One region of the Psychrobacillus sp. FSL K6-2843 genome, then DNA from elsewhere that is predicted to be linked to it. Evidence: riboswitches for the same ligand, from Rfam matches in the RefSeq annotation. Region 1 holds a riboswitch; the other holds the start of a gene.
The links. A riboswitch is a leader RNA that binds a small molecule or an ion and turns the genes downstream of it on or off. The one in region 1 is predicted to bind thiamine pyrophosphate.
Positions count from the first base shown of each region.

Region 1 (5,837 bases):
AAAATGGTAGCATCAGTAAGCCCCATTTTCTCCAGGATATATGGCTTAAAAAGATTTGCACCACAATAATACTTAACCAAAAAATAAGTGGAGTCCATGGATTGAAAAAAAACGCAAGTGTCAGCATGCAAATCATTACTATCACAAACTTAACAGACGGATTCATCCTATGTAGGCTAGTGTGCATAGAGAGCACCTCGTCTAGGTGAGAGTAATTGATGTTCTAGCAGTAAATCTTCTTTACCCCAAAAGCTGTCAGAGTGATATTTTCCTGTAATTGCTCCGTCTTTCATTAGTAAAATGGTGTCTGCAACCTTATAAGCAAACTCCATATCATGTGTAACAATTAGGAAGGTAGTACCTGCCTTAGAACGATTATCAATTACTTTAAACAGTTCGGCTAAAGTAGCGGAGTCCTGGCCAGAAGTAGGCTCATCCATCAGTATCACTTCACGATTCTGACAAAGCATAATGGCTATAGCTAGGCGCCTTTTTTGCCCATGACTGATTGAAAAAGGATGTGCATCTGAAACAGTAGATAAATTCAGTCGCTCCAACATTTCCTCCGTATTTTGAACACCACCGAAAGAAACCTCTTCCTTCACTTGCCCTGTAATAAACAAAAATTCTGGTGATTGAGGTACATAGCCTAACATGCTAGGCTTTACTTTGCCATTAGAGGGTAAAATACCTGAAAGAGCCTTCAATAATGTAGATTTCCCACTGCCATTTGGTCCAGCTAGCACTGCGATTTCTCCTTTATTTAAAGAGAATGAAGTTGGCTGTAAAAAATGCTTTGTACTAATATTTTCCACATGCAGAGACTTTTCTGCTTGAACCATGCTCTTCCTTTTGGTATAGCTTTCATACGGAATTCTATCTTCCTTTAACTTAATTGTTCGATGAAAGAAGTTGTCCCATAGGTCGAGTCTATGCTCAATCGCTAAGATGGTTATACTCGATTTTTGCTGAAGTAAGTCCAACCATTCAATATATTGTTTTGCGGTATACGGGTCCAGATGGGTGATAGGCTCATCTAACAATAATATTTCTGGCTCCATAATCATTGCACAAGCAGTGGCAACCCTTTGCTTCATACCTCCAGAAAGCGATTGAATGATGGAATGTCGATAATCCGTTAACCTAGTTAACTCCAATACTTCAGAAATCTTCGTCTCCATTTCTTCCCGTGCGACGAGTAAATTCTCTAAAGTAAAAGCAAGCTCTTCCTCTACAGTTGGCATACAAAATTGTGCATCGGGATCTTGAAATACTGTTGCGATACGATGATTGACCTCGCCAGGTCGATAGGAATCATTTTCTTTACCAAAAAGTTCTATTCTACCGGACACTATGCCATCGCAATTTTCTGGATAGAGACGATTGCACAAATAAAGTAAAGTGCTCTTTCCACAGCCGCTTGGTCCGGTTATGACGACACGCTCTCCTTTTTCGATAGACATAGAAAAGTTTGATAGAACAGCAGTATCCTTGTCTGGATAAGAAAAGGTGACATCTTCAAAATGGATAACTTTAGGCACGAATATCACCTTTTTTTGAACGCGAAATAGCATATCCTCTTAACGAACCAGTGGCAAGCAAGCCGTCAGCTACAGCTTTTCCACCTAAACCAGCAATGAGAGTTCCACTAAAAATACGAACAACTAGCATGAAAACTACATATCCAGTGGTATAAACGGCAAATCCTCCTAAGAAATAGCCATACACAAAGCTAAAAACTGCGGATCCTGCTCCCGCAAGCATTAAAACCCAAAGGTCAAACCGTTTGTAACGTGTAGCGGCGAATACAGCCTCGGCACCTAGACCTTGTATGACACCAGAAAGGATAAGACGTGGCCCGACGGCATTACCTAAAAGTACCTCTATTGCTGCTGCGATAGTTTCCGAGATAACCGCCGCCCCAGGTTTCCGAATGATGTACATACAGATAATTGAAACGATAAACCAAACACCAAAAATCCACTCATATGCGATTGGTCCGACGAAGCCAGACCAAATGTTTCCTACATGAAGGAAGAGTAAATAAACAATCCCAAACACTACTGCAAAGACCGACATTAAAACAATTTCTTTTAGCTTCCATGATTTAAGCATGGAGGTCATCTCCGTGAGAAGGGCTATTAATGCTCATCGATAAAGTCATCACTAAATGCTTGTGCTCTTCTGATCTAGCTCTGCTGAAGGCTGCCTCATAATAAGCAAACACGTCATGGATATCCCCATGAATCCCGCTAGCATAATGCATAGATTCATTGAATACACCCTTCACTTTAGCGTGCTCAATCTCTCTGTAGATCACATCCATATAGTTAGGATTGTTCATAGGGTATAAAGCAAATTGAGAAGAAACATATTGGTTTGTTTCATCCTTATTTGTCACTTTATCTCCCTTGTCTAAATAAACGTCAGCAGTGGTGTCGCCGGGACAACCCGCTGAAAATGTTCCAGAAAGAGCTACATGTACCCCTGTTTTGGCAGCATTCAGAGTAATAGATTTTGCCACATTAAATACATGAACTTGTTTTCCTCTGATAACGGTTGAGACATCATCCGTATGCATCCACACATTGGATACATCTGTATTCTGTAGTGCACCTTTAATAATACTTACAAATTCATTGCTCATCGGATGTAGGGAAAAACGAAACCCTACAATTGGACTTAAACCACATTCCATCCTAAAAACCTCCCTCAATTTTTTCATAAAAAAAAGCTACATCCGTGAAGATGCAGCCACTAACCCTTATGAAAAAAGGAAAGTCACCGCACTTCCTCACGCAGGTATTATCCTGATCGAGTAATAAGGGATCGGAGCTAAAAAGCTCTCATCACAGCCAAAGTGGGCACCCCTAGTGCAGAAACGGTATGTAGTTTTACAGTTGTGTATAAATTTACACAATTTGTTTTCTTTATGTGCCCACAGTATAGCGTATAAAAATATAATTGTAAATATGGTTGAATTCTTTTCTCTAATCGTCCATGCTTAAATTATCAGAAAACATAAGGAGGAAACTAAATGGACAAAATTTTTATTACTCGAAAATTACCGGAGGAAATTGTACAGCCATTAAGAGAAAAATTTGAGGTGAATATGTGGCACAGCGAGGAAACTCCAATGGATTATGAAGATATAAAAAAGGAAGCAAAGGACGTCCATGCCCTGTGGACTGTTCTCTCTGATAAAGTGGACCGGGAACTTATAGAAAGTCTACCGAATTTAAAAATTATCAGTAATCTAGCGGTTGGCTTCAATAATATTGATGTGGAAGCAGCGAAAGAAAAAGGGGTGATGGTAACAAATACTCCTGGTGTATTAACTGAGACAACTGCAGACCTAACCTTTGCGTTGTTATTGGCTACTGCTCGTCGTATTACCGAAGCAGAACAGGATATTCGTGCAGGTAAATGGAAATCATGGACACCGATGCAGCTGACGGGAATGGACGTTTTTGGAGCTACGTTAGGAATCATAGGCATGGGAAGAATCGGTGAAGCGGTAGCAAGACGTGCGAAGGGTTTTAATATGAAAGTCTTATATCATAATAGAACAAGAAAATTAGAGGCAGAGCAACAAAATAACTTTACATATGTGGAGCTAGAAACATTATTGCAAGAATCTGATTTTGTTGTAATATTGACGCCTCTAACTCCAGAAACTAAAAGGATGATTGGAAAAAAAGAGTTAGGATTGATGAAGGAAACCTCTGCTCTTATTAATGTTGCACGTGGCGGAATCGTAGATGAGCAATCCCTTTATGATGCCCTCCTAAATAAAAGAATATGGGCCGCTGGACTAGATGTTTTTGAGACGGAGCCTGTTCCTTTAGATCATCCACTCTTAACCTTGCCTAATGTTACAGTCCTCCCCCATATAGGCAGTGCAAGTATTCATACGAGACTTGCTATGATGCAAATAAATGCTAAAGCAATTGAAAATGTTTTAGAGGGACAAGAACCTGACAATCGAGTTGTTTAAAGGAAAAAAATTATAATCTAGGCTGCCATGAATCCAGTATTCATGGCATTTTTTATGAGGTAAGAAAGGTGTAAGTATGCGACGGGGATGGCTTATCGCTCACCCAACAGAAAGTGTCCACCTGAAATCAAGCTTACTATCCTATGTCCTAATCTAGTAGAAAGCAAGTGAGCATGCACTTTTCAATTAAAACTATACAAAAGCACTATCTATCAAATACTTGATAAAAATTACTGTTTTTAAACGAGAATATTGTACAATATTTACCTATTTATCTAATCGTATTGGTCTACTAAATTAATGCTAAATATTCAGATTAAAATAAAAAATTAACAACTATCTCTTTAAGTAATTTGCAATATACAAATTTGTTTAGTAGTATTAGTAGTTATAAATTAGGCGTCCTTTAAATTCAGTATTAGGAAGTTTAATTGTTTTGAAATTTTAGCAGTTATTTTATAGGTATTGAAGGAGGAACGATCGAACGTCTAATTTAAAAATTGAATGAAAAGAGGTAGTCAGACTAATGAAAAAAATTATGTTATTTTTTTCACTTTGCATGCTTTTAGTACTTACAGCTTGTGGTAACGAGACAAGCAAAGACAGTATTGAGGTGATTAAGTTTGCTGATGCAGGATGGGATAGTATACGCCTACACAACAGCATTGCTCAAACTATCATCGAAGAAGGTTATGGTTATGAAACCGAGGTAACAAGTGGAACAACAGCAGCTACGATGCAATCACTTGAAAAGGGCGACATAAATGTCTATATGGAAGTATGGACCGATAACATTAAAGATGTCTACGAAAAAGCAATTGAAAGTGGAAATATCATGAAGGTAGCTACTAATTTCGCTGATAACGCGCAAGGATTATATGTTCCAACTTACGTGATAGAGGGAGATGCAGAACGAGGAATTGAACCAATCGCTCCAGATTTAAAGACAGTTCAAGACTTAGAGAAGTATCCAGAAATTTTCCAAGATCCCGAAGATAGCAGTAAAGGCCGAGTGGTCGGAGCTCCATCTAGTTGGGTAGTAAGTGAGTATTTGGGGACGAAACTTGAAACATATGGCCTTGACGAACAATATAACTATCTAGCACCCGGCTCTGATTCTGCAATTGTTGCAGATTTAGCAGGAGCATATAAAAAAGGGGAGCCTTGGGTAGGATATTATTGGTCACCAACGTGGGTAACAGCTAGCTACGATTTAACTCTATTAGAAGACGCACCTTACGACGAAGCAAAATGGAATGAATCAAAAGGAACTGAGTTTCCACCAAATGATGTAGTTATTGCAGTTCATAAGGATTTACCAACACAAGCTAAGGACGTAGTAGACTTTTTAAGTAAATATGAAACTAGTAACGATTTAACGGAAAGTGCATTAGACTATATGCAGGAAAATGATGTTGAAGCAGATGAAGCCGCTATTTGGTGGATGAAAGAGTATGAAGATATTTGGACAGCTTGGGTGTCCGAAGAAGTGGCTGAAAAGGTAAAAGCTTCTTTGAAATAATTCATTACTTAATCTAACTAAAGAAAGGTGGTTGTGGCTGTACTTTTACAGTCCCATTCTATGACAGAATTTCCAAACGTACGATTTCCAATAGGGGATGTAGTAGAGAAATTCGTGGATTTTCTTGCCATGAATTTTGATGCATTCTTTGATTTTATCTTTATCATCTCGTCTTCCATGATTAAAGGTCTTGAGGCGGGTCTACTAGCAATTCCTTGGTGGTTATTTATTGTTATCATCTTTTTAATTGGATGGTTTTTTAATAATCTATATGGAGGACTGCTATATGCAGCATTTATCTTCTTAATTGGATCCTTT
Region 1 is NZ_CP152021.1:242,617-248,453, forward strand. Features, by position in the region: gene MKY94_RS01260 (energy-coupling factor transporter transmembrane component T) at 1-187, opposite strand, end outside; gene MKY94_RS01265 (ABC transporter ATP-binding protein) at 177-1,541, opposite strand; gene MKY94_RS01270 (ECF transporter S component) at 1,534-2,115, opposite strand; gene MKY94_RS01275 (YkoF family thiamine/hydroxymethylpyrimidine-binding protein) at 2,108-2,698, opposite strand; TPP riboswitch at 2,775-2,882, opposite strand; gene MKY94_RS01280 (D-glycerate dehydrogenase) at 3,038-3,997, shown strand; gene MKY94_RS01285 (ABC transporter substrate-binding protein) at 4,524-5,519, shown strand; gene MKY94_RS01290 (ABC transporter permease subunit) at 5,580-5,837, shown strand, end outside.

Region 2 (5,837 bases), 1.1 Mb from region 1:
AATACAACAACAGATACAATCGATTTTACAAGACTTATTGTTAAAAAAGCCTATGAAGCAGGGGCAAAAAGAGTAGAAGTAAACTATACGGACGAAGTAAATGCTCGATTATTTTACGATATGGCCCCTGACGAAGCATTTCACGAAGTGCCAAAATGGGTTGTTGTTCAAAGAGATGAATTGATTGAAAATAAAGGTGCTTTATTGTGGATTGACGCCGATAATCCCGATCTTTTAGAGGGTGTGTCAATTGATCGTATTTCTAACTATCAAAAGGCTTCTGGTAAGGCTTTAGAAAATTACCGTAAAGCAGTGATGAATGATGTGATTACTTGGTCAATCGTAGCAATGCCCTCTAAAAAATGGGCTGCGAAGGTTTTCCCTAAACTCCCAGAGTCAGAACAAATGGATGCATTATGGGAGCTTATATTTAATGTAGTACGCATTGGAAAAGGAACTGCGGTCCAACAATGGCAGGAACATATTAATAATTTAGAGTCACGAGCTGGATTATTGAACGAAAAGCGCTATAAAAAACTGCATTATACGGCAGATGGAACGGATATTGAAGTAGAGTTACCAAAGGAACATATTTGGCAATCAGGAGCTAGTAAAAATGCTCAGTCCGTGCCATTTATCGCTAATATGCCTACAGAGGAAGTATACACTGCGCCGCTAAAAACAGGTGTGAATGGATATGTAAGTAACACTAAGCCTTTTGTCTATCAAGGAAATGTTATTGATGGCTTCAAATTGACGTTTAAAGATGGAGAAATTGTTCAAGTTCAAGCAGCAACAGGCGAGAAACTCCTACAAGAGCTAATTCAAACAGATGATGGCGCAAAATATTTAGGCGAAATTGCATTAGTTCCGCATGAATCGCCTATCTCCGCATCGAATGTATTGTTTTTTAACACTTTATTTGATGAGAATGCCTCCAATCATTTTGCTATTGGAGAAGCATACCCAACTTGTGTAGAAGGAGCTCGTGGCCTTACTACAGAAGAGTTGGAAAATATGGGTATCAATACTTCTATTGTTCATGAGGACTTCATGATTGGAAGTGGAAATATGGATATAACAGGTGAATTAGCTGATGGAACAAAAGAACCCATCTTCATTAAAGGTGCTTGGGCATTTTAAGGAGCTGATGATTGTTGAAAAGGTTGATAGGCATATTCATCGCCCTTTTTATAATATCTAATACTTACACAGTTGAAGCTAAGGGGAAAGAGGTGTACATTCCTTTAGGTGATTCTTTAGCAGCTGGCCAAACACCAAATCAGGCAATTGATGCTGGCTATACAGATTTAATCTCTCAGGAATTAAATAGAGCAAATCTGCTTGGGTTTTATTCCAAAGCCCTAGCTTTTCCCGGATATACAACTGCTGATGTCTTAAGGACTGTTCAAACAAAGGAAGCACAGGAGCTTTTGGCTAATGCAACACTAGTTACGATATCCGCAGGAGCTAATGATCTTTTAAGACTAGTACAGGTTAATCCTTCAAGTGGAATGGTCTCTTATAAACAGGTCTCTGCTAATTTTGCACTTAATAATGTGAGAAAAAACATGGAGGCAGTTCTGGAAAAAGTCCAAGCAGCAGCTCCGAAAGCTAATATATATGTAATGGGTTACTATTTTGCATATCCTCATGTGCATGATTCACAAAAGGTGGGAATTGGCAAAGAGTTAGATCAGCTGCATGCTATCCTTCAAACAGTTGCAGAGAAAAATGGAGCAACCTATATTTCGGTTGAAGAGTCTTTCAAAGGAAAAGAGAGTACTTTAATACCAAATGTTGCTGATGTACACCCTACCATGGAAGGTTACCGGCAAATGGCAAATTCGTTCTTTACAAAGTACAATTCACGTATGCTCGTATATGAACCTGAGATGCCAAAGCCAAATCCCTTAACATTCGAGGAACTTATAGAAAGTCAACGTACAAATGCAAGTGGAAATTCTCAAGCTAAAGCAACAGTGTCCACTGGCTACCTATCGTTGACGAATGTAAATTTAATATCCAAAGTTTTTCAGAGGATTCTTTTATAGAGAATTTTGGAGAAAGTAATAATTCAAAAAAAGCAGGAGAAATCATTTGATTTCTCCTGCTTTTTTTATTGGAGGTGACTAATAAGTCTTGTCCTTCTAAATAATAGTGGTACCTTGGAGAGGCTATGAAGAGCCCATATTAACTTTAATAAGTTTCTAACTTAGTTCAATTAGCGTTTTACAGTTTTTTTGGATTTCATTGCTTTACGAACAATAGGGTACACAACAGGTGCCCATTTAATAGCTGCTTTTACTAGTTTTCCTACTTTCATAATCAATCGCTCCTTGTTGTTCTATAATATCTTATTCCCATTTGAGGAGCTATTAAACATGCCGTAACACTTTGACTCCTTGTACGATGTTCCATATAAGTAAAACTAGATTGATCACTGTATATAAACCCATAAAAATAAGAGCAGTAGTCATACTAGTCCACATGGAAGCAGAATCTCCAGTAAAGCCTAAAGGTAAAAAGTTTGCGAATATAGCCAGCATTAAGAACACAAAGAAAATAGTAGGGATGATATGAGAAATTAATGAACGCTTAGCGTGGTACTTTACCTCTTTTTCCGATGTAAGGAAGTAAACGATAATCGGGAGAATGAAAGGGGCAAACAAAATAGAAAAATATGTTGATGCACTCAAAATTTTATTGGTATCCATTCATAGTCTCCTCATTATTATTACTTATCGCTCTCCCTACGGAAAGCATCCATCTATAGCTTATATCTAGTTATTCTAATACAAATCTAACGAGAATGTCCTTATATTCCTCTACTGAAGATATAGAAACGTATTCCTGATCACCGTGCCAGTCAGAACCGCTTGGTCCAAATTCGATAGCTACTGCACCCTTAGCTGCATAATAACGCGTGTCGGCCGCACCATGCTGTCCAAATAGAACAGTAGGTGTCTGTCTAATCGAATTACAAACTGCTAAAAGCTTTTGTATATACTTGTCATCTTCTTTATTGGTGATTGCTGGGGTGTGTCCTTGGAAGTGTATTTCACTACCAGGATATTTTTCTAAAAGATCTCTTAGTTCCTTTGTGATTTTCTCAGCGTCTTGTCCAGGAACAAATCTTAAGGAGTAACTAATAACACATTTATCAGGTACCATATTATAGCGATCTCCTGCTTCTATTTTTGCCAAGTTTAAGGAAGGATAATCATAATATTCATTGCTTGCCTCCATAAAAGAGCAATTTCTTAGTTCCTTATCGAATAATATTGCTTTTTCAATCGCATTATCTCCTTCCCAAGGACGGCTTCCGTGCGCGGCTTTCCCTTTTAAATGGATATCCCATTGTAAAATTCCTTTAGCCTGAAGACCGATATTAACATGAGTTGGTTCACCACAAATAACGAAGTCTCCACAATGACCTTGTTCAACTAAGTGTTTGGAGGTTTTTCCTCCTGTTTCTTCATCAGTAACTATATGTAGCTGGACTTTTTTTGTAAGCTTATGTTCATCTTGTGAGAGTATATAAAAAGCCTGCATCATTGCAGCAACGCCTGCCTTCATATCTGCAGAACCACGCCCATATAGTCTATCATCAATAATTTTTGGTTCAAATTGCTCGGGATTTCCTGGAACGACATCAATATGGCCATTCCATACGATAGTTTCCTCACCGGCTCCTATTTCAGCTACAAGCATTAGCTTAGTGTTTAATTCATAGGTTTTTGTTGATATGTTTCTCTTTTCTAGCCAGTCCTTACAGTAAAGCAGTGCCTCGTTAGCTCCGTTCAAATCATTACTCTTTATTTTGATTAAATCCATAAGTAAATTTATCAACCAAAACACTCCTAATAATAGATTTATTATTACTACTATAATACCTTTGGGGGTTGCAATATAAACATGTATCGGCTACAATGAACTCAAATCAAATAAATTCTAAACCACAAGGGGCGTCGCTATAGCGGCTGAGATAGTACCCTTAGAACCTGTAAGTTCATGCTTGCGTAGGGATGTGGATGGATACTGACAATCGCGCGATGTCTGGCTCTGTCCCGACGGCGTTTTTTTGTGGTCAAAAAAGGGGATTACAATGAGAAATCAGCGTGTCGTATTGTTAGTAGAAATAGCTATATTCGCAGCATTAGGTTATATATTGGATTTAATAGGATTTGGGATGCCACAGGGTGGAAGTGTTACCTTTGTGCTTGTACCCATTATTTTAATAGCATTTCGCCGTGGTATAGTGGCAGGTGTTGTGACAGGATTTTTGATTGGACTATTGCAGGTAGTTACGGGGCGCTTTTACCCGGCGCCATTATCCTTTGAAATAGTAGTTATTCAAGTAGGAATCGATTATTTTATTGCTTTTATGGTGGCGGGATTGGCAGGTCTATTAAGACCAGCATATATGAAAGCATTTGAAAATCAAAACAAGAAAAAAATGGCGATAGCAATTGTAATAGGTGCCTTAATTGCCTCATTTTTGCGCTACTTGGCACACGTTTTATCAGGGATACTATTTTTTGGTGAATTTGCTGAGGGAGAAAACGTAATTCTTTATTCCTTAATTTATAATTCTACTTATATGATTCCTGTGTTCTTGTTTGCCGCTTTTATTTGTGCGATTCTATTCGTAAAAGCCCCACGCCTATTAATGCCGAATTCATAAGATATATGATATGATAATCATACATCTAAGTGAAGAAGGGATCTTGTAAAGATGATAGCAAAAACAAATGAAGAGTTAGAAATGTTAAAAAAAATAGGCCAAATTGTTGCTGAAGTACGAGAAGCAATGAAGGCTGCAACTAAACCGGGTGTAACTACCAAGGAGCTAGATGAAATAGGCGGCGAGTTATTTAAAGAAAAAGGCGCTATTTCTGGACCTATGGGAGAGTATGATTTCCCGGGGTATACTTGTATAAGTGTGAATGAAGAAGTGGCTCATGGAATTCCAGGCTCCCGTGTGATTAAAGAGGGTGACCTTGTAAATATTGATGTATCCGGTTCATACGAAGGGTTTTTCGCAGATACTGGAATATCATTTGTAGTAGGCGAAGGGTACGAAGACAAGGAAAAGCTTTGTCAAGTAGCGGAAAGTGCATTTAATCGTGCTATGCTGAAGGTAAAAGCAGGTTCTCGTCTAAACCAGATTGGTAAAGCAGTGGAAAGAGAAGCGAAGGATAATGGATTACATGTCATCATGAACCTAACAGGTCATGGTATCGGAAAGTCCCTGCATGAAGCACCCCAGCATGTCTTAAATTATTATGATGCTTGGGATCCAACAATTTTAAAAGAAGGTATGGTTCTAGCAGTAGAGCCCTTCATCTCAGCAAAAGCTGAACATATCGTAGAGTCAGGGGATGGATGGACGTTTGTAACTCCTGATAAATCTCTCGTTGCACAAATTGAACATACAATTATAGTTACAAAAGACGAACCGATTATATTAACTAAATTAATATAAATGAGTGAATTTCATTAAATAGGGCTTTTCTATTAAATACAAAATTTGTCCCTCTGTTAATTTAACGGCAGGAGGCAATATAAAAAACACCAACGACTTAATTTTTCGTTGGTGTTTTCTTTATAAATAGAATTCCCGCTACTAAGACAGCACTTAAAAACAGGGAAGCTGTTGAAATTAATAATTCATTTATATTATGACGGACTGCTATACCGATAAAAGCCCATATAAAAACTAATACAATAGCACGATCATCATAATGATATCTAAAATGTAGAGCGATAGCTGTTGCCAATGTTAAGAAAATGACAACCCATAAGGAGGTTGTAATGCCAAAACCGCTAAATTC
Region 2 is NZ_CP152021.1:3,268,489-3,274,325, reverse strand. Features, by position in the region: gene MKY94_RS16655 (aminopeptidase) at 1-1,143, shown strand, start outside; gene MKY94_RS16650 (SGNH/GDSL hydrolase family protein) at 1,158-2,054, shown strand; gene MKY94_RS16645 (hypothetical protein) at 2,225-2,326, opposite strand; gene MKY94_RS16640 (DUF4870 domain-containing protein) at 2,379-2,717, opposite strand; gene MKY94_RS16635 (ArgE/DapE family deacylase) at 2,788-3,861, opposite strand; TPP riboswitch at 3,955-4,046, shown strand; gene thiT (energy-coupled thiamine transporter ThiT) at 4,109-4,687, shown strand; gene map (type I methionyl aminopeptidase) at 4,739-5,488, shown strand; gene MKY94_RS16620 (tryptophan-rich sensory protein) at 5,586-5,837, opposite strand, start outside.
Region 2: another riboswitch for thiamine pyrophosphate. It lies ahead of thiT (energy-coupled thiamine transporter ThiT); the one in region 1 lies ahead of MKY94_RS01275 (YkoF family thiamine/hydroxymethylpyrimidine-binding protein).